Regions from separate parts of the Paenibacillus sp. SER-28 genome, predicted to be linked through region 1. Evidence: riboswitches for the same ligand, from Rfam matches in the RefSeq annotation. Region 1 holds a riboswitch; each other region holds the start of a gene.

Evidence for each region. A riboswitch is a leader RNA that binds a small molecule or an ion and turns the genes downstream of it on or off. The one in region 1 is predicted to bind cobalamin.
Region 2: it holds a riboswitch for cobalamin, as region 1 does, so the genes downstream of both, cobJ (precorrin-3B C(17)-methyltransferase) here and ACUYLD_RS13305 (ABC transporter substrate-binding protein) in region 1, are expected to answer to the same signal.
Region 3: it holds a riboswitch for cobalamin, as region 1 does, so the genes downstream of both, ACUYLD_RS01785 (ABC transporter substrate-binding protein) here and ACUYLD_RS13305 (ABC transporter substrate-binding protein) in region 1, are expected to answer to the same signal.
Region 4: it holds a riboswitch for cobalamin, as region 1 does, so the genes downstream of both, metE (5-methyltetrahydropteroyltriglutamate--homocysteine S-methyltransferase) here and ACUYLD_RS13305 (ABC transporter substrate-binding protein) in region 1, are expected to answer to the same signal.

Annotation. Positions count from the first base shown of each region.
Region 1 covers NZ_JBRECM010000004.1:179,622-184,191, forward strand. Annotated here, with positions in the region: gene nikB (nickel ABC transporter permease) at 1-873, opposite strand, end outside; gene ACUYLD_RS13305 (ABC transporter substrate-binding protein) at 889-2,469, opposite strand; cobalamin riboswitch at 2,687-2,890, opposite strand; gene ACUYLD_RS13310 (hypothetical protein) at 3,255-3,446, shown strand; gene ACUYLD_RS13315 (hypothetical protein) at 4,113-4,570, shown strand, end outside.
Region 2 covers NZ_JBRECM010000005.1:272,735-277,304, forward strand. Annotated here, with positions in the region: gene ACUYLD_RS15375 (sirohydrochlorin chelatase) at 1-405, opposite strand, end outside; gene cobJ (precorrin-3B C(17)-methyltransferase) at 498-2,297, opposite strand; cobalamin riboswitch at 2,608-2,793, opposite strand; gene ACUYLD_RS15385 (LOG family protein) at 2,851-3,405, opposite strand; gene ACUYLD_RS15390 (uroporphyrinogen-III synthase) at 3,755-4,570, opposite strand, start outside.
Region 3 covers NZ_JBRECM010000001.1:378,452-383,021, forward strand. Annotated here, with positions in the region: gene cobD (threonine-phosphate decarboxylase CobD) at 1-520, shown strand, start outside; gene cbiB (adenosylcobinamide-phosphate synthase CbiB) at 510-1,481, shown strand; gene ACUYLD_RS01780 (histidine phosphatase family protein) at 1,526-2,284, shown strand; cobalamin riboswitch at 2,407-2,600, shown strand; gene ACUYLD_RS01785 (ABC transporter substrate-binding protein) at 2,809-3,816, shown strand; gene ACUYLD_RS01790 (FecCD family ABC transporter permease) at 3,813-4,570, shown strand, end outside.
Region 4 covers NZ_JBRECM010000005.1:303,360-307,929, forward strand. Annotated here, with positions in the region: gene ACUYLD_RS15505 (anaerobic ribonucleoside triphosphate reductase) at 1-427, shown strand, start outside; gene nrdG (anaerobic ribonucleoside-triphosphate reductase activating protein) at 424-921, shown strand; cobalamin riboswitch at 1,105-1,300, shown strand; gene metE (5-methyltetrahydropteroyltriglutamate--homocysteine S-methyltransferase) at 1,462-3,780, shown strand; gene ACUYLD_RS15520 (DUF6985 domain-containing protein) at 3,868-4,401, opposite strand.

The DNA of each region.
Region 1 (4,570 bases):
AACTCCTACAATTAAAAATACGGCAAAAATAACATACCCCTGAATCACCGGATAATCTCGCTGTGTAATCGCATCTATAAAATAGTTGCCCAACCCCGGCCATGAAAAAATGGTCTCGACGATGACATTACCTGCCAGCATAAATGATAGATTGGTACCTAGCAGTGTAATTATAGGCAGAACCGCATGCTTAAATATCTCAAAAAACAGGATATGCATACGGGAAAAGCCTCGAGCCTTCGCTGCTTTCACAAAATTCCGGTCACCCAGCTCTAGCATTTGAGCGCGCAGTACACGGGCTTGCACAGCTCCCAAACCTGCGCCAAGAGTCAGCGCTGGGAGCACTAGATGTGTCCAATCCTCCCTTCCCATGGATGGGAGCCAGCCCAAGCGAACGGAGAACAGATAGATCAACAGAAACCCAAGCCAAAAAGAGGGGATCGACGATCCCAGCAGGGCGAACAGCCTGCCCAGACGATCCAATGGGCCGCTAATTTTTAACGAGGCAGCCAGCCCCAACCCCAGCGTAAGCACCGTCATGACGGCAAAGCCCGCAGCAGCTAGTTCCACAGTAGCAGGCAGTCTGTTCCACAGTTCGGCTAGCACGGATTCCTTGGATACATACGAGGTGCCCCAATGCCCTGTGAACACATCCCGCAGCCAGTTCACATATTGAATATGAAGCGGTTCGTTTAAGCCCAGTTCCTGCCGTAGCGTCGTCAACGCCTCCTCGGAGGCAGGGACATTATGCGCGGTGAGCAAAATGGTAGCAGGGTCTCCAGGAGCCAGCCGCATCAGTACAAAAGTCAGCGTGGATACAACGAATACAATGATGAGCAGCTGCGCCACACGTTCCAGTATAAAACGAATCATAGGATACGCCGCTCGTTATTCCGCAATATCGGATTGCGCTGTAATGTAGTAATACTCGATCGGATGGGGTGTAAAACCCTCTACCCCTTTTTTCACACCAAACACATTGTCAGGATGCACAATGAACGACTGTGGCAAATCCGTATCGATGATATCCAGCGCTTGTAGTGTCACAGCATTACGCTGCGCTGTATCCTTCGCCAGCTTCAAGCTGTTAAGAATACTCTCTAGCGGTTTGGAACTATAACGGCTTACATTGGCTTCGCTTTTCGAAGAATAAAACATGTCCATAAAATATTGTGGCTCTCCTGTATGAGCAGTAAGCATACTGTACATAGCAAAATCCCAATCGTTTTTGGTCAACGCCTCGTCGATATTTTCCACCTTGCGAATCTTGACCTGGATTCCCTCTTTCAGCAATTGGCTTTGGATGACCTCAGCCATAACAGAGAGCTCCGGACGCTGAGGAAAAGTCAGCAGCGTAACCTCGAACGGCTTGCCTTGCTTAGTCCATGTCCCTTGGGCGTCCTTCTGCCAGCCATCCTTCGTTAACAGCTGATCCGCCGTTCCGTCCAGCGCTTTACGCTCAACTTTACCGAAGGGAAGAATGCTCGGGAACGGACTGCTTGCTTCCGTACCGAAGCCCCTCATGACGGCGCTCACAATCGATGTGCGTGGAATCAGGCTGTCTACCACCTTACGGTTCGCCGCATCCTTGAATACTGGGGATTCCATATTGTACACGAGCATATGGGTGCGCAAGGAGGGAGCCGACAGCACTTGTAGCCTGTCGTTCTTTTTCAGTACCTCTGCGTTATCAACCGGAATATCCGTCGCTACGTCCACCTCGCCGGATTGCAGCGCCATCAGGCGCGAATTCCCGTCCGTAATGAACCTCATTGTCGCCTCAGCCAAACGGGCCTTCTCGCCCCAGTATCCGTCATAACGCTCTACGACCAAGGATTGGTCCTTGCTGAACGCTTTAATTTTAAAGGCGCCTGTCATCGCTGGGTAACTCTGCTCATCTTTCATCGATGCCACATCCAGTACAATCGTCGATGGATCAGCTAGATTGGACACCAACGCCGCATTCGGCTGGTTTGTCGTAATCTTTAAGGCCAGCGGGCCGCTTACATCAATGGACTTCACATTCAGTAAATCCTTCGCCAGATGGCTTTTCTCGATAGAGCGTAGCAAAGATGCTTTTACACTTGCTGCATCCATACTTTTTCCATTATGAAAAGTGACTTTATCCTGCAAGCTGAACGTCCAAACTGTAGGACTATCCTGCTTCCACTCCTTTGCCAGCCAAGCCACAGGCTCCAGCTTTTCATTCAAACGTACCAGTGTCTCACCTACACCGGATCGCATCACATCCCAGCTATTATCTCCGTGCGGGTCAACACCTGACGGTTTCCATGTATACGCCATTACCAGCTTTTTACCTGTCGCTGTTTGTTGTACTGACGCGTTCTCATCTTTGCCGGAGCTATTCGACGTCTTATTGCTAGTACATCCCGAAAGAGCCATAACTGCCAGTAACAGCATCACCCCTGTACATATCAACCATGAGCGCCTGCTACGATTGCTAATCATTCGATGAATCCCCCTCTATCTTGTAAAATCATATAAACCTAACGCAAAACGCGAAAAAAGCATTCCGGACCACTTGATCAGCAGTCAGAAATGCTTTCATTATAAAATGTCAAAACACACCTCGAAACCAACTCCAAAAACATAGAAGGGATCAGATCGGTTTCAGACATTCCGTATGCAGCACGCCTAACCACCTCCCCAGCATCCCGTGGGTCTGACAGTGATGTCAAAACAGGCAGGTCTCCTGACTCCAAGCGTATCTTTCAGGCCTTCCCGGTTCTTCACAGTTCCAGTGGCTGTTCTGAAAGCTCCAGCAGTATCCTGCTGATGCCTGTATACAGTGGCGGGCCCGTGTCGGAATCAACCGAACTTCCCTTTTAAGTGAACACGCTCAACAACTATCCACATGGTCTCAACAAAACCCCGTACATAGAGTCGTCCGGCTCACACCTGTTTTCTTCCTTTATTTCTTTCCATTACGATCTTATTTTGTTGTCACAGGCTTGTCAATAAATGCTGTATAATAATTTAAATTTGAACAATATAGTGAGAATGAAGGCAATGGCTATTCATTGCGTGCACGAAATGACGGTCATTCCGTCTCCCTCATGCTGTCCCGAAAACTGTACCAGACTACTTAATGAATCTAAAAGAGAAGCATAAACGAAAATTTAGCAGCGAGATTGCAGATCAATTGTACAAGCTATTAAAAAAGATACATTATTCCAAAGGCCTGAAAAAGCAGTTGGTTATTTCTTCTCCAAAAAATTGAGGAAGAAAAAGATTTGAAAAGCGACAAAACCAAAGAGTTGATCGGAAAATTAGTGAGCAAACCTTGTGGAATTTCTATTATAAGGATAACAGCATGGGGAGCAGCTACCAAACAAAAGAACTATATTGTTGATTCTTCTCAGACAGCCTTTGAGACAAATTTAACTATTAGAGAATTTACCCGTAAACATTCCTTAGTGAGTTAGAGAATGAGTTTGAAAAGCCTCCGGTGATTAGCCGGGGGCTTAATTTGTTAACTGACCATTTCCTGACAAGCCATGTCAGCGTGCCGTTTAGGTGCCTAGCAGTCCAGTTATTTTTTAGCTAGTAAGTGAGCGAAGCGAGGGATCTTGCAGGTCGTTCACAGCGTCGTACTGTAAACCAGGACGACGCGACGGCTTGCTTTAACGCTCGAAAAGTTGCGGAGCTAAAGAGTTTTGTACGAACAACCAAACGGGGAGGCACTTGCTATTAAACCGTCAGTTAATAAAAGGACCGTTGCGATCAATACGGCTCTCTTCTATCTTATTTTAAATTTTATCCATTAAATAAAATTATTTACAAACATAAAATTTACAGGTAATATTTACTTATTCCTTCTTATGGATAAAAAAACAATTGTATACACGACTCCAGAGAGGAGACTTAGTAGAAATGAGGTTGATAATGTTCTGAAAATAAAAGTAGATGCGGACACTGTGTAAAGTTGCAATGAGCCGTTAAGCGAAGAAGTTGTCGTCGTTGGTCCTTGAATAAAGGAATAATATATTCCTACCAAAAAACCGTAAGACAAATACTTAAACAGATTTTTTTCAAATTTACTCATTTCTTAGCCCCCAATAATATTTTTCGAAGAGGAGAATTTTAATACTATGAAACCATTCAAAGTCATGACTAAAACAGCAATAATTGCAGCATTGACAGCAATATTATTACCATATGGAGCCATTGCTTCTGCAAATGATGCGCCGAATCCATTGTCATCGACGATACAATCAGAAGCCGGAAAATGGGAACCGACAGATGAAATAAAGGCCAAGGAAGGACAAGTCTACAAATATATCGATCCTAGTAGTGTTAACGATGATGTTTATTACTATTATGTCAATTACGACAATTTAAATCAAGAAAAAGGTAATAATGATAGAATTAGTACCCAATCCATTGGGGTGACTCCTATTGTTAAAACCCATGAAAATCTAGGTTATTGGGTTGATACAAACAATGCAATTCGTGTAAGTACATATACTGGGCCTGCTGCTGCAAAAATTGCAGTGAAAACTAATATTAAAGTGAAAGCGGAAGGAGCAATAACAGGTGGCGTTAAAGC
Region 2 (4,570 bases), on a different contig from region 1:
AAATGCCTCTACAGCGCTATTCATTCCCGCTGGAACTGCAACCGGACGGGCCTCTTTCAAGCGGCTTTGCAGAATGCTGACGATTTTCTCGTGAACGCCAATCGGGCGTCCATATACAAATTCCACCTGCGGATATTTTGCTTTTGCCCGATCAATAGCCATCGGAATATCAATTTTGGCATGTACCGCTGCGAACAAGATAATCGGAATGAGAACGACACGCGTCGCACCTTTCTCCACACATGTTTGCATCCCATCAGCAATGCTGGGACGTGCCAACTCCAAGAAACAGGTTTCCACGCACATATCCGGTACCCGGTCTGCCACTGCCTGTGCAAATTCCAGCAGTTCCTGGTTCCCCTCCGGGTCCCGACTTCCATGTCCAACTAACAATATTGCATCCACTGCTGTTTTTTCCTCCTCTTTAATAGGGATAGCCTGCATGACGCCCTATTTTATATATATGCTTGTATCCAGTTCATCAGGCCTTCAGTCCATTAATCACCACAAACCGCATTCACTTCTACCGTTGCTGGTGCATCTTCATGCCGGAAACCCGCAACGACACCTACACGTTTAAAAAATTTATGAAAACGCTCATTCGGATGCCCTTTTTCCTTATATTCAGCGATGACGTTCTCCACAATGTCAGTAATTTGATCACCCGGAATCCCTTCCGCTACGGGCTGAGCGGCATGAGCATTGCGACCGAATTTTTTGCCACCAAGGAAGAGGTCGTATCCTCCCTTGCGATAGACGATGCCGATATCCTCCAGCACCGCTCCATAGCAGGCCATACCGCATCCGTTCAAAGCAATGCTCGTTTCCTTGGGTGCCTGTAATCCGCCAAGTACAACCTGTAGATGCTCAGCCACAGGCACAGCGTCATCCTTCTCCATATTGCAGAAGTCGCACGCCTTTACCTTAAACACATCGCCAATCGGCATGACAATGAATCGTTCATCCCGCAGCCGTCCAACCAGTTCCTCGGGGTCTGCACACGGCACGCGCAGCACAATCTGATGATCTGGCGTGTATTCCAGTTCGCCATCATCACCCGCTACCTCGGCGAGCAGCGCCATCTGGCGAGCGGTGAACTTCTTGTTTCCCACCCCCGGGGAAACGCCCACCTCAAATAGCGCAGGCTTGCCAAAGCCGCCTGTCGCCATCCCGGCCGGGGCCCCCGCTCCGGCCACCGCTGCCGTTCCGGCGGTGCTCTCGGCGGTAGGCGCTTGCCCGCTCCAGCGAGCGTTGGCTGCGCCAGGCAGCTTGCCGCCAACAGCGAGGCGGCTTAGTGCCTCTGCCGCCAGCGATGCCGGGGTTGCTGCGCCGGTTTGCACAGCGGTCGTTGCCTGCACGGCAGCCATCGCTTGCGGGCGTGCCTGCGTCGCAACCGCAGCGCCGCTCGCGGAGGGTCCAGCGGGCGTAGTCGGGGCTGCGCCTGCCTGCGGTGCAGCCTCTTGTGCGCCCAGCGACCACGGCTCCGCTTCCGTGCGGAGACGCTGATGCGGCTTGAGCGCTTGCTCGGTCGCATCCAGCGTGTATTTGCGCTGATATCCGCGCGGAGTCACGATCAAGCCGTCATACACCGTTGTCGAGGAATTGCCGATGATTACAGTCGTCAGCATCCCGATGTCATGATTCAGCATATCTTCCAGCGTCGTTACAATAACTTGCTGACGTTCACGATAAGCACTTTTCACCAACCCAACTGGAGTTTGCGGATCGCGGTAACGCAGCAAAATGGACTGCGTCTCCACAATCTGGCGTGTACGCCGACCACTGCGCGGGTTGTATAATGCAATCACAAAATCGGCCGAAGCCGCTGCTTCTACACGCTTCACAATCGTTTCCCATGGGGTCAGATGATCACTCAGACTGATCGTGCAAGCATCATGCATAACTGGCGCCCCCAACAGTGAAGCACAGGACTGAATAGCCGAGATCCCCGGTACGACTTCTACCTCAACCCCGTCCTCGCGTCGCCAGCCTTTTTGCATCAGCACTTCGTACACCAGCCCTGCCATACCATAGACTCCTGCATCTCCACTGGAAATGACAGCTACCTTCTTGCCCATCTCTGCTTGGCGAACCGCCTCCTGCGCACGGCTCACTTCCTCTGTCATCCCTGTGCGTACAATCTCCTGTCCGTTCAACAACGGACGGATCAAATCAACGTAGGTATTGTAGCCGATAATGACCTCACTTTCGGCCAGCGCATCCAGCGCCCGTTTTGTGATATGTTCCATATCTCCTGGTCCAAATCCAATCACCAGCAATTTTCCTAATGGGCTCATCGTGCTCCTCCTATTCATCCTTTTCAGGGTAGCTATCCTATCTATTTCAATGATTTATGCACATCCTGTAACTCAAAAAACCCCATCCTGCCCGGATGGGGTTTCTATGTACGTATCTCTCATCAGACGAAAAAACAGCGTAAGAAGACACTATTTGTCTTCCTCCAGCCTGCCGTTGTTTTCCACCTGTCTGTTTACGCTTCAAACGCTGCTGCACGTTCATATCCACGCAAACCTCTAACCAACATGGAAAAAGCAACGTGTGCCTGATTTCCTGATTTCGTACACCCATCCTCTCCGCGAAGGTTAACGGTGCATACAGATCAAGGTAGGTCTCCTGGCTTGGCATCAACAGATTCTTTCGTCTTCCCCGTTTTTCACGAGTGACCAGTTAAAAAAATCCTCTTCCTTACAGTGGCGGGACCGCTCGGGATTTGCACCCGATTCCCTGTTACCCTTTGCTCAACCGCAAAGGCACCTTGTCTGTCCGCTATTTGATTATGGGTCTTATCATAACCTTGCCTCAATCAGTTGTGCAAGCACGAAAAACGCTTTATTTCAAGTTCTCTGCTTTATTTTTTAACATATGTAGCAATTCGTCCGGGTCCGCAGAGATACTTAATAACGCTGGATGCTCAGCCCCGGTAAACCCTTCTTGCACGCTATGACGCACCATTTCTACTAACGGCTCAAAATATCCATTCACATTCAGCAGCCCAATCGGCTTGCGATGAATGCCGATTTGCGCCCAGCACAATACCTCGAATAGCTCCTCAAAGGTTCCCAAGCCACCTGGAAGGGCAATAAACGCATCGGCCATCTCGCTCATTGCCGCTTTACGCTCATGCATGCTTGCTACCTCAATAAATTCGGTAACTCCCCGATGAATGATCTCTGCATCAAATAACAGGGTGGGCATAATGCCAGTGACCTGACCGTTACCCGCCAGCATGCCATCCGCCACTTTTCCCATCAGCCCCCTACTGGAGCCACCGTAGATCAGACGGATATGATGGCGAGCCATGGCTTCTCCCAGCTTGCCTGCCGCTTCAACATATACCGATGAATGTCCAGGTCTGGACCCGGCAAATACACAAATAGAATTCATTAACGTCTCAGCTCCTGTCCTAAGTCAGCATTTAGCATAATTCGATTCCCAACGCTCATAAGTACAATATATAGACGAACTAAAGCGTTTCGATCTATATATTGCTTATTTGAAAACGCTCTTGGGATTTATGCAAAATGCTCAAGTATCATGCATCGAAACTTATTCATTATATTAGCTAAATATTTTCGCTATAACAAAAATCTTTGTCGATGCATGTCCAATAAAAAAAGATAAAGACCTCGCAGGCCCTTATCTTTATTTTACGCTTTATCCAAAAATATAAGTTCATTTTTAGCATACTATATTTATAATTTCTATCTCATTTCTATCTCATTTTCATCTCATTTCAATGACCATTCACGATCTTCAGACCACAGCCATGCACCGAATCGTTATGCTCAAAATATTTGCCCAGCTCCACCATCATCGCGCCCATGCGCTCTTCGGTTGGAAACACGACTCGATCAATCCCTTCTTCCACAATGGACTGTGCAGTCACCTTCCCTACTGATACAGCAATCACATCCTCACGGAAAGCTTCCAGTAAATCCTCGATTCGATTTTGCTCTCTCGCATATTGGGCTAAAAATCGAATTTGCGGACCACTCGTGAACGTAACAGCATCAACATTACGATGGATAACATCCTCCAGTAACGCCTGCAATTTTGCTTCCTCAGGTGGAATATGCTTATAAGGAAGTACCTGGCGGGTCACTGCCCCCTGCTCGTCCAGCCACTTTACCAACCGTGGGGCTGGATCGCCATGCAGTTGCAACAATACTTCTTTCCCCTTCAGATCGTATGGGGCGAAAGCTCCTGTCAATCCGATCAAACTTCCGTCCTCGTCTCGTACTGCTGGCGTAAAGCCACGCTTTTTGAGTCCATTGACCGTCTTGTAGCCCCGCGCTGCAATGTTGGAAGATTGTAGCAGCTCCATAATCTGCTCAGCCACGCCCATATCCTCTGCCATATCGAACAGGGCATCCAGCCCCATACCTGTCGTGAAGATGTACCAGTCCGGAGGGTGCTTCACCCACGATACAACAGCGTTGCGCAGCTCGATATCATCCAGAAAAACGGTACCTTGGGCCGGGCGCTGTACTGGCTCACCCCCCATCTTCACAACTAGCAGCGCCATTTCTTCTGCTTTACGGGGACCCGC
Region 3 (4,570 bases), on a different contig from region 1:
GCGAATCTCACTGCTGCCTGTGCTGGATCGCTATCCTCATGTGATTTTGATCCGGTCAATGACCAAATTTTATGCCATTCCTGGCTTGCGATTGGGCTATGCGATTGCTCATCCGGACTATATCCGGCGAATGACGGCCAAACAGGTGACCTGGAGTGTGAATGGATTGGCGTTGCTGGCTGGGGAGGCGTGTTTGAGAAGTGGGCAAGCATATGAGCGCCAAACACAGGAGCTGATTGCTGCGGAGCGCAACCGCCTGTTGACCGCCTTGGCGGAATGGGGCTGCGGTGTCGTTCCCGGTGAAGCCAATTACGTGCTGGCAAGGGCGCCGGGTACGTGGAGCGCATCGGCTATTCAGCAGGCGCTTGGACAACGCGGAATTCTTATACGTAGCTGTGCTATGTATCCGGGACTGACGACGAGCCATTTTCGCATTGCGGTCAAGGATGCAGAAGCCAACGACAGGCTGCTGTCTGTATTGGGTGAAGTGCTGGAGGAGGAGCAGCGGCGTGACAGTTAGCTTGATTATCCTGGCAGCCTACCTTTTGGACAGGCTGATCGGTGATCCGAGGTGGTTGCCGCATCCAGTCATCGGGATGGGACATGCCATTTCAGCATTGGAAAAAGCGATTCGTCGCCAGGTCCGCAGTGATCGGGGGCTGAAACGTGCGGGTATACTGCTTCCGCTCATTGTGGCGGGAGGCTCCTTTGCGCTCGCCTGGGCGCTGTTGCACTTGCTTGCCTGGATTCATCCGTGGTTGTCTGTCGGCGCAGAAATGGTGCTGATTGCGACCACGATTGCTTCCAAAGGACTAAAGGATGCAGGAATGGCCGTATACCGAGCGTTGCAGGCGGATGATCTGGCAGCGGCACGGCGGGAGCTGGGCATGATTGTCGGGCGGGATACGCAACAGCTTGATGAGCCTGAGATTGTACGTGGTACGGTTGAAACGGTCGCTGAAAATATCGTGGACGCGATTATTTCCCCGCTTTTTTATGCCCTGATCGGAGGAGCACCCTTGGCGCTGGCTTATCGTGCTGTGAATACGCTCGATTCCATGGTTGGCTATAAAAATGAAAAGTATCTGCATTTAGGCTGGGCTTCAGCACGTCTAGATGATGTGGCTAACTACATTCCGGCACGCCTGACAGCGGCAATGCTTGTCGTAGCGGCGTGGATGTACAAGCGAGATGCTGCGAGAAGCTGGCGCACAGTCAAGCGAGACGCTCGTCTGCACCCAAGCCCGAACAGTGGCTTCCCGGAATCAGCTGTTGCTGGAGCACTGGGGATTCGTCTTGGAGGCTATAATGTGTATCATGGCGTACGCTCTTTTCGTGCATACATGGGCGATTGGATACGACCGCTAGAGTCGAAAGATATACGGCATACAATCCAGCTGATGTTCGCCGTGTCCAGTATGTTCGTAGGATTGTGTTTGTTAGGAGCCGCAGGTTGTTTTGCCTTGGGATGGGTGCGGTGAGGGTGAGGCGTGACACACTGAATAATGATCGAGCAGGAAGTGACATGATCTTGAAGCAAGATATAGCAGCAAAAAGGACGGTAGAATACGTACAAAGTCCGAACTCACAGGAGGATAAGGTGCCATATGATGCTAAAGAAGATCTGCATTGGGACATGGAACTCGTGTTAGTTCGTCACGGCACAACCTTATGGAATAAGGAACGTCGATATATGGGACACTCCGACTTAGGTTTGCTACCAGGAGCAGAACAGGAATTAAAGCCTTTGCAAGAAGAATTGCAGGGGCAGTCCTTTGCTCGAATCTATTGCAGCGATTTAAGGCGATGTCGCCAGACCTTGCAGATCATTGTGCCGGAGTCAGAATTGACGTCTGGAGGTTCCCTATCTACTATGTCTCCTATGATGGAACCACGTCTGCGAGAGCTTCATTTTGGCGAGTGGGATGGAAAAACGTATGACATGCTCAAGGATGTGTCGTTGTATCGCGCTTGGATTGATGAGCCGCAACGGATAACCCCTCCTGGAGGAGAGTCTTGGACAGATTTTGTGAATCGTTTGCGGAAATTTCTTGACTCTCTGTATGAATGGCGTGTTGCTATGGAAGTTCAACCCATGGATTTGACTGCTGCGCCGCCCTCTGTTTTGGTCGTTACGCATGGTGGCGTAATTCGTCAGTTAGCTTGCATGCTGATACCGGGCCATGATTTTTGGAGTCTGAATCCGAAGCCGGGAGAAGCATTTAGGATTCAATTGAGGCTGGCAGGACCGCACAATTACATAGCGGAAATGCTCCCTCATTAGGTTAGACACCAGCGGGTAAAGAGGCTGTTTGGGTTGTAAGCCGCCTCATTTTAACCTATAATCATCAAGTAAAAGAACGGCTTGACTACCACTACATCAAATATCCAGCAGACGAGGTCGGCGCAGTGTGATGAAACTATGGTTTCCCTTGCCTGCGCTGTTAAAAGGGAAGTCGGTGTAAGTCCGGCGCGGTCCCGCCACTGTAAATGGAAACATGCCGGTTAGTCCTGCTTTATGTGCTACTAAGCATATGAAGGAATTTCAGGACATGCATCTTACCATAAGTCAGGATACCTGCCCGTCCGCCTGTCACCATAATCCTTCGAGGAAAGGATGACGTGTTCGCAGTGACTGTCCGTGCGGAAAGAAGCTGCCGCCTGCGCACAATCTGCGCTAACGTGACCCCTGTGTCCTAATATGAGGATGCGGGGTTTTTTTGATAGGAAAAGAAGGCTGGATTTAGAAGATATCTGATGATGCTCAAGTAACGCTCTTAACGATTTTTTTATGAAGGGGTGCAAATCATGGCAGGAAAAAAAATAAAGGTTTGGACAACAGGTCTATTGGTTCCGATTTTGGCAGTTGTGCTGAGTGCATGTGGCTCTAATGGAAAAAATGCTGAAAATAAAGAGAATCAGACTTCTGCACAGCAGCCAGGAAAGACCGTAACCGCACAAGAGCCTCCGGGCAAAACAGTTTACCCACTCACAGTTAAGGATGCAACAGGACAGGAATTTACATTCAAAAAAGCGCCGGATAAAATCGTTTCCGTCTCCCCGGCAGAAACCGAGGCGCTGTTCGCCATCGGGCTGGATAAGGAAATAGTTGGCGTCTCCGACTACTCTGATTACCCGGCAGCAGCTACGAAAAAGCCTAAAGTGGGCGGTATTATGAAACCGAACGAAGAGGCGATCATTGCTGCTAACCCGGAAGTCGTTTTTGCAGGGATATCACTTAGTGAACAGGCTACGACCAAGCTGCGCGACATGGGAATTATGATTTTTAAAACGGAACCGAAGACAGTTGAAGATGTCATAGCTAACATCGAATTGTATGGAAAAATCACCGATCATCAGAAAGATGCGAGAGCGGTGACTGACAAGATGAGGGCAGATGTAGCGGAAGTGAAAGAAGGAGTTAAAAATATCGGTAAAGGGCAGAAGCTGCGGGTATACGTCGAGTTTTCACCAGGCTGGACAGTTGGTAAAGGCGAGTTTATGGACGAGCTGATTACGTTGGCGGGCGGCGAAAATGTAGGTGCCACGCAGAAGGGGTGGTACCAAATTAGTGAAGAAAATATTATTGCTGCGAACCCTGACGTGATTTTGTACAGCAAAAGTGTCAAGGACGACAAAACTGGCCAGACGCTCGGCGAAATCATTAAAGCTCGCAGTGGATGGGATCAAATATCGGCTGTTCGCCATAACCGGGTGTTTGCCGTGGATGATAATTTGATCAGTCGTCCGGGTCCACGCGTAACGGAAGGTCTCAAGGAAGTGGCCAAGGGCGTGTATCCTGAAATTTTCAAATGAACCGTAAACTGATCGGCTTTGGAGGGACAGGTCTTGTCCTGCTGTTGCTGACGCTGCTGCTCTGTCTTGGCATCGGCTCGGCCAAGCTTCCGGTCAGCCAGATCACGGGCATTCTGGTTAACCACCTTCCGTGGTTAGGCGATACGTTTACACCGGATTGGAATACATCCTCAGAGCAGATTATTTTGAAGGTCAGATTGCCACGAGTGTTACTGGGAATGTTGGTAGGAGCAGCGCTGGCGCTGGCGGGAGCCGGATTTCAGGGTGTGCTGCGTAATCCTTTGGCTGATCCGTATACACTGGGGGTATCCTCGGGGGCTTCGGTAGGAGCGGCAGTACTGATCTATTGGGGCCTTCAATTTTCATTTGTTGGCATATGGACGCTGCCGCTAGTGGCATTTACGACCGGAATGCTGACGCTGTGGATGGTGCTAACGTTGGCACGGGAAGGTGGAAAAATTCCGACACAAAGTCTCATTTTGTCGGGTGTGGTGATGCAATCCTTTCTAGGAGCAGTTGTTTCCTTTCTGACAGCCATGTCGAAGGAGACGGTCAATGAAATATTGTACTGGACGATGGGAAGTCTTAGTCTGCGCGGTTGGTCATATACAGGAATCCTTTTACCTTATGTGGTCATAGGACTGGTATTTCTATGGAACCGGGCACGTGTGCTGAATATTTTGGCTTTGGGTGAACGTCAGGCGGCTCACATGGGAGTTCATGTAGATGCGACGAAGCTATCTGTCCTGATCAT
Region 4 (4,570 bases), on a different contig from region 1:
TATTCCTGAGGTAAATGATCGAGAATATTACACGAATTCTTTTCATATTCCCGTGTATTACACGCTCCCGGCTGCTCGTAAAATCAGCTTGGAAGCTCCGTTCCATAACCTATGCAACGCTGGTGCGATTTCATACATTGAGCTGGACGGTAATGCGCGGAATAACCCGGATGCGTTTCTTAAAATTGTTCAGTACGCGCTGCATCAGAACATCGGCTATTTCTCCATCAACCATCCGGTGGATCGTTGTACGGAATGTGGTTATGAAGGGATTATCGGGACAAGCTGCCCCCAATGTGGCACAGATGAGGAGCACACACACTTTCAGCGCTTACGTCGGGTAACCGGATATCTGACAGGAGATTATACCGTTCGCTTTAATGCCGCAAAACAGGCAGAAGTTCGAGACCGGGTGAAACATAAGTGAATTTGTGTGGCTACATTCCGGAATCTCTGAACGAAGGATACGGCCTGCGCACCGTTGTGTTCATTAGCGGTTGCCGTCATGCCTGTCCTGGATGCTTTAATCCAGAGTCATGGAGCTTCCGTGCAGGCGAGCCATTCACCCCCCAACGACAACAGGAGGTCATTCGTGACATCATGGAAAATCCGTTGTTGGATGGACTGACTCTCTGCGGGGGAGACCCGTTTTTCTCAGCAGCAGAATGCTCGCAATTTGTGCGTGACTTCCGCGAAGCCTGTCCCGACCGAACCGTGTGGGCTTACACTGGCTTTGTCTATGAAGATCTACTCACAGATCAGGAGCGACAGGAACTGGCGCTTTTGTGCGATGTGATTGTGGACGGTCGTTTTGTAGAACAGCAAAAGGACCTGACCCTTCCCTTCCGGGGCAGTCGCAACCAGCGTCTGGTAGATGTGAAAGCCAGTATTCAGGCAGGTTATACCGTTTCATTGACATAAGGCGATGCTTACCCAGCAAGCAAGATGCTATATCTAATCTAAGACAAGCCCCCATCATGGGTAAGGCTTGTCTTTTTTTCATATGGCTAACAGATTCCATTGGAGTTTCTATTGCGCATCCTGTAAGTTTCACTTATGATGGTGAACAAGTATACGAGTGCATAATTATTCGTCATACCTTAACCGCATAGCTTGGAGATAGGTGTCTGTTCTATTCAGATCAGGCTTAAAAGGGAAGCCGGTGCAAATCCGGCACGGTCCCGCCACTGTAAACGGGGAACTTTCAGCTGTTCATATATCCACTGGTCCACAGACCGGGAAGGAATGCTGAGCGTCATGATCCGTAAGTCAGGAGACCTGCCTATTTTAACAACATCGCAAGTACCTACGGAAGATAGGGAGGTGTTAAGAGCAGTCGCCGTATTTTTGATTTTTTAATCACGGAGGCATTCTTTCCCCTACTTATTTTTAACCTTGGGGGGAAGAATGCCTTTTTTGGTACGTAAAAATAAAACAGCTACCCACTAGGAGGAAAAGTACATGTCCATTATTGAATGGCCTGAATTGTCCGGCTTAATTAGCAGTAATCTGGGATATCCGCGTATCGGCGAAAATCGGGAATGGAAGAAAGCACTGGAACGCTTCTGGAACGGCAGCATTAACGAAAGCGAACTGCAGACGGAGATGAAAAAATTACGGTTGGAGCATCTGAGCAAGCAGCGTGACAAGGGGATTGATCGCATTCCTGTCGGAGACTTCTCCTATTACGATCACATGCTGGATACATCTGTGATGTTCGGTCTAGTACCTGAACGGTTCAACTTTCGTCCCGCAGGTCCGATTCCTCTGTCCGTGTACTTCGGGATCGCTCGTGGACAGAAGGGAGCAACCGCCAGTGAAATGACCAAATGGATGAATACCAATTATCACTACATCGTTCCTGAATTGGCGAACGCAGTTCCGGTGTTCACTGAAAATAAACCTTTACAGGCTTATCGTGAAGCAAAACAGGAACTAGGCATTGAGGGTAAACCGGTCCTCATCGGCCCCTATTCATTCGTTACCCTTTCCAAAGGCTATGATCGTAAGGAGCTTGCCTCTATTATAAGAACCTTCCTGCCTTTATACACCCGTGTCCTGTCTGAACTAGCAGCAGAAGGTGTTCAGTGGATCCAAATCGATGAACCTGTCCTGACCACCTCATTCCCAGTAGGGGATCTGGACATTATTCAAGAAGTCTATGAAGCTTTGACCCAAGCTGCGCCCTCCTTAAATATAATGCTGCAAACCTACTTTGGCAGCCTAGATCATTATGAGCGTCTGTCCGCACTTCCGGTACAGGGGCTGGGTCTTGATTTTGTGTATGATGATGGCGAAAATCTTCAGCATATATTGCAGCATGGCTTCCCTAAAGGAAAAACGCTGGGCGCTGGTGTCATTGACGGACGCAATATATGGCGCAGCGACCTGAACGCTGTAGCTGCTCTGCTGGGTCAGTTAGCAGAACAGACCACTGCCGAGCAGCTTATCGTACAGCCATCATGCAGTCTGCTGCATGTGCCAGTCAGCCTGGAGGCAGAGCACAAGCTGGACAAGGAGCTGGTGCAAGCGCTGGCCTTTGCTGATGAAAAGCTAGAGGAAATCGCCATCCTGACGGCTGCACTTGGCAAACACGATCCATCCGCACTCACCAAGCTTGGACAAAGTACAGATGCGGTAGCCCGTTTCAACAGTTCAGCGGCACGCGTACAGACAGCTGCCGATCTGGCCGACCTGTTGGCCAAAGAGCCTCTGTCACGCAGCGTTCCTTTCGCCGAGCGTCGTGAGATTCAGCAAAATAAGCTGAAGTTGCCTCCACTGCCTACGACGACCATTGGTAGCTTCCCGCAAACCGCCGAGATCCGCAAGGCCCGCCTGCACTATCGCAAAGGAGAATGGTCTGCCGAGCAATATCGAACGTTCATCCAACAGCAAATTAAGGAATGGATTGATATCCAAGAGGACATTGGCATTGATGTGCTTGTACATGGGGAATTTGAGCGGACCGACATGGTTGAATTTTTTGGCGAAAAGCTGAACGGCTTTGCTTTTACGCAAAACGGATGGGTGCAGTCCTACGGCTCCCGTTGTGTCAAACCGCCGATTATATACGGAGACGTTTCCTTCGATCAGCCCATGACCGTGGAAGAAACGGCATTCGCCCAATCGTTAACCTCCAAGCCTGTTAAGGGAATGCTTACGGGTCCTGTGACCATTTTGAACTGGTCTTTCGAACGTAATGACATTCCACGTAGTCAAGTTGCTTTACAGTTGGCTCTGGCATTACGGGCAGAGGTAGAGGCACTGGAACAAGCGGGCATCGGCATGATTCAGGTCGATGAGCCTGCAATTCGTGAAGGGCTTCCGCTGAAAAAAGAACAGCAGCAAGCCTATCTGGATTGGGCGGTTCAAGCCTTCCTTGTGACCACGGCCACCGTTGAGCCAGCGACCCAAATCCATACGCATATGTGCTATTCCGAATTTCAGCATATGATTCAGTCCATCTCCGATATGGATGCCGACGTTATATCTATTGAAACCTCGCGAAGCCACGGAGAACTGATTGTCAGCTTTGAAGATCAGGTATACGACAAAGGCATCGGTCTGGGCGTGTACGATATCCACAGCCCGCGCATCCCCGATGTATCTGAAATGCTAAGCATGATCCAGCGTGCCCTGCGCGTACTGCCATCAGATTTGTTCTGGGTTAATCCGGATTGTGGTCTGAAAACCCGCACCAAAGAGGAAGCTGTCGCCGCCTTGCGGCAAATGGTACAAGCAGCTCAAGCAGCCCGGGCTGCATTGGCTGTATCCAACTAATTTTTTTATCGTATCCAATCGCGCCATCATTTTCGCCTTATCCTATTCCCCTTTCCGACCTTTTTGCTAAAAGCCAGGAAGGGGGATTTATTCTAGATCATATAATGTGTATACACCTTGAATATGCTCCATTTTCATCTGCTTCATATGTACGCCTAAGCCATGTTCTCGATCCCAGGAGCAACTAAAATTCAAATACAGTTCGTCCTTTGCCGATGAGTCGGAAATCAGTATAGACATAAGCTGTATTCGATCCAACAATTGTTCCGGCCGCTCCACATAAGGCGCATATTCATCTGGGTCCTCTCCCCATGTACTGTAAGCATTCCGGTACTTTTCCACTATGCCAGCATAATGATGGTGTATGGACTCCAACACTTGAGGATGAATAGTTGACGAATATTCCATATACTGCTCCCATGTCTTTTTTTGCAACTGTGTAGGTTCTTCTATAGTCTGTGCCTGTTCTTCGGAGTCGGCTCCCACGATAAATTCGACTTCTACTTCCGAGGGCTGCCCGCAAAAATTAACATGTACTACACCACGCAGAACAATCTCCTCAGATACATCCCAAGACTCATCATCCTGTTCCAGTTCCATATACCAGTGTTTCCAATCCACCCTTTACCACCTCTTCATAAAAAGTAATCTTTAACCCTATTGAATACTTTACAATCTATCATTTTAATGAATGAAATTAAAGCGGCATCCTATATGAGCTTCCAGCCAAATTTCGAGAAATTTCCAAATAAAACTACTTTTTTCTACAACATTCGCTATTCGATAAAGC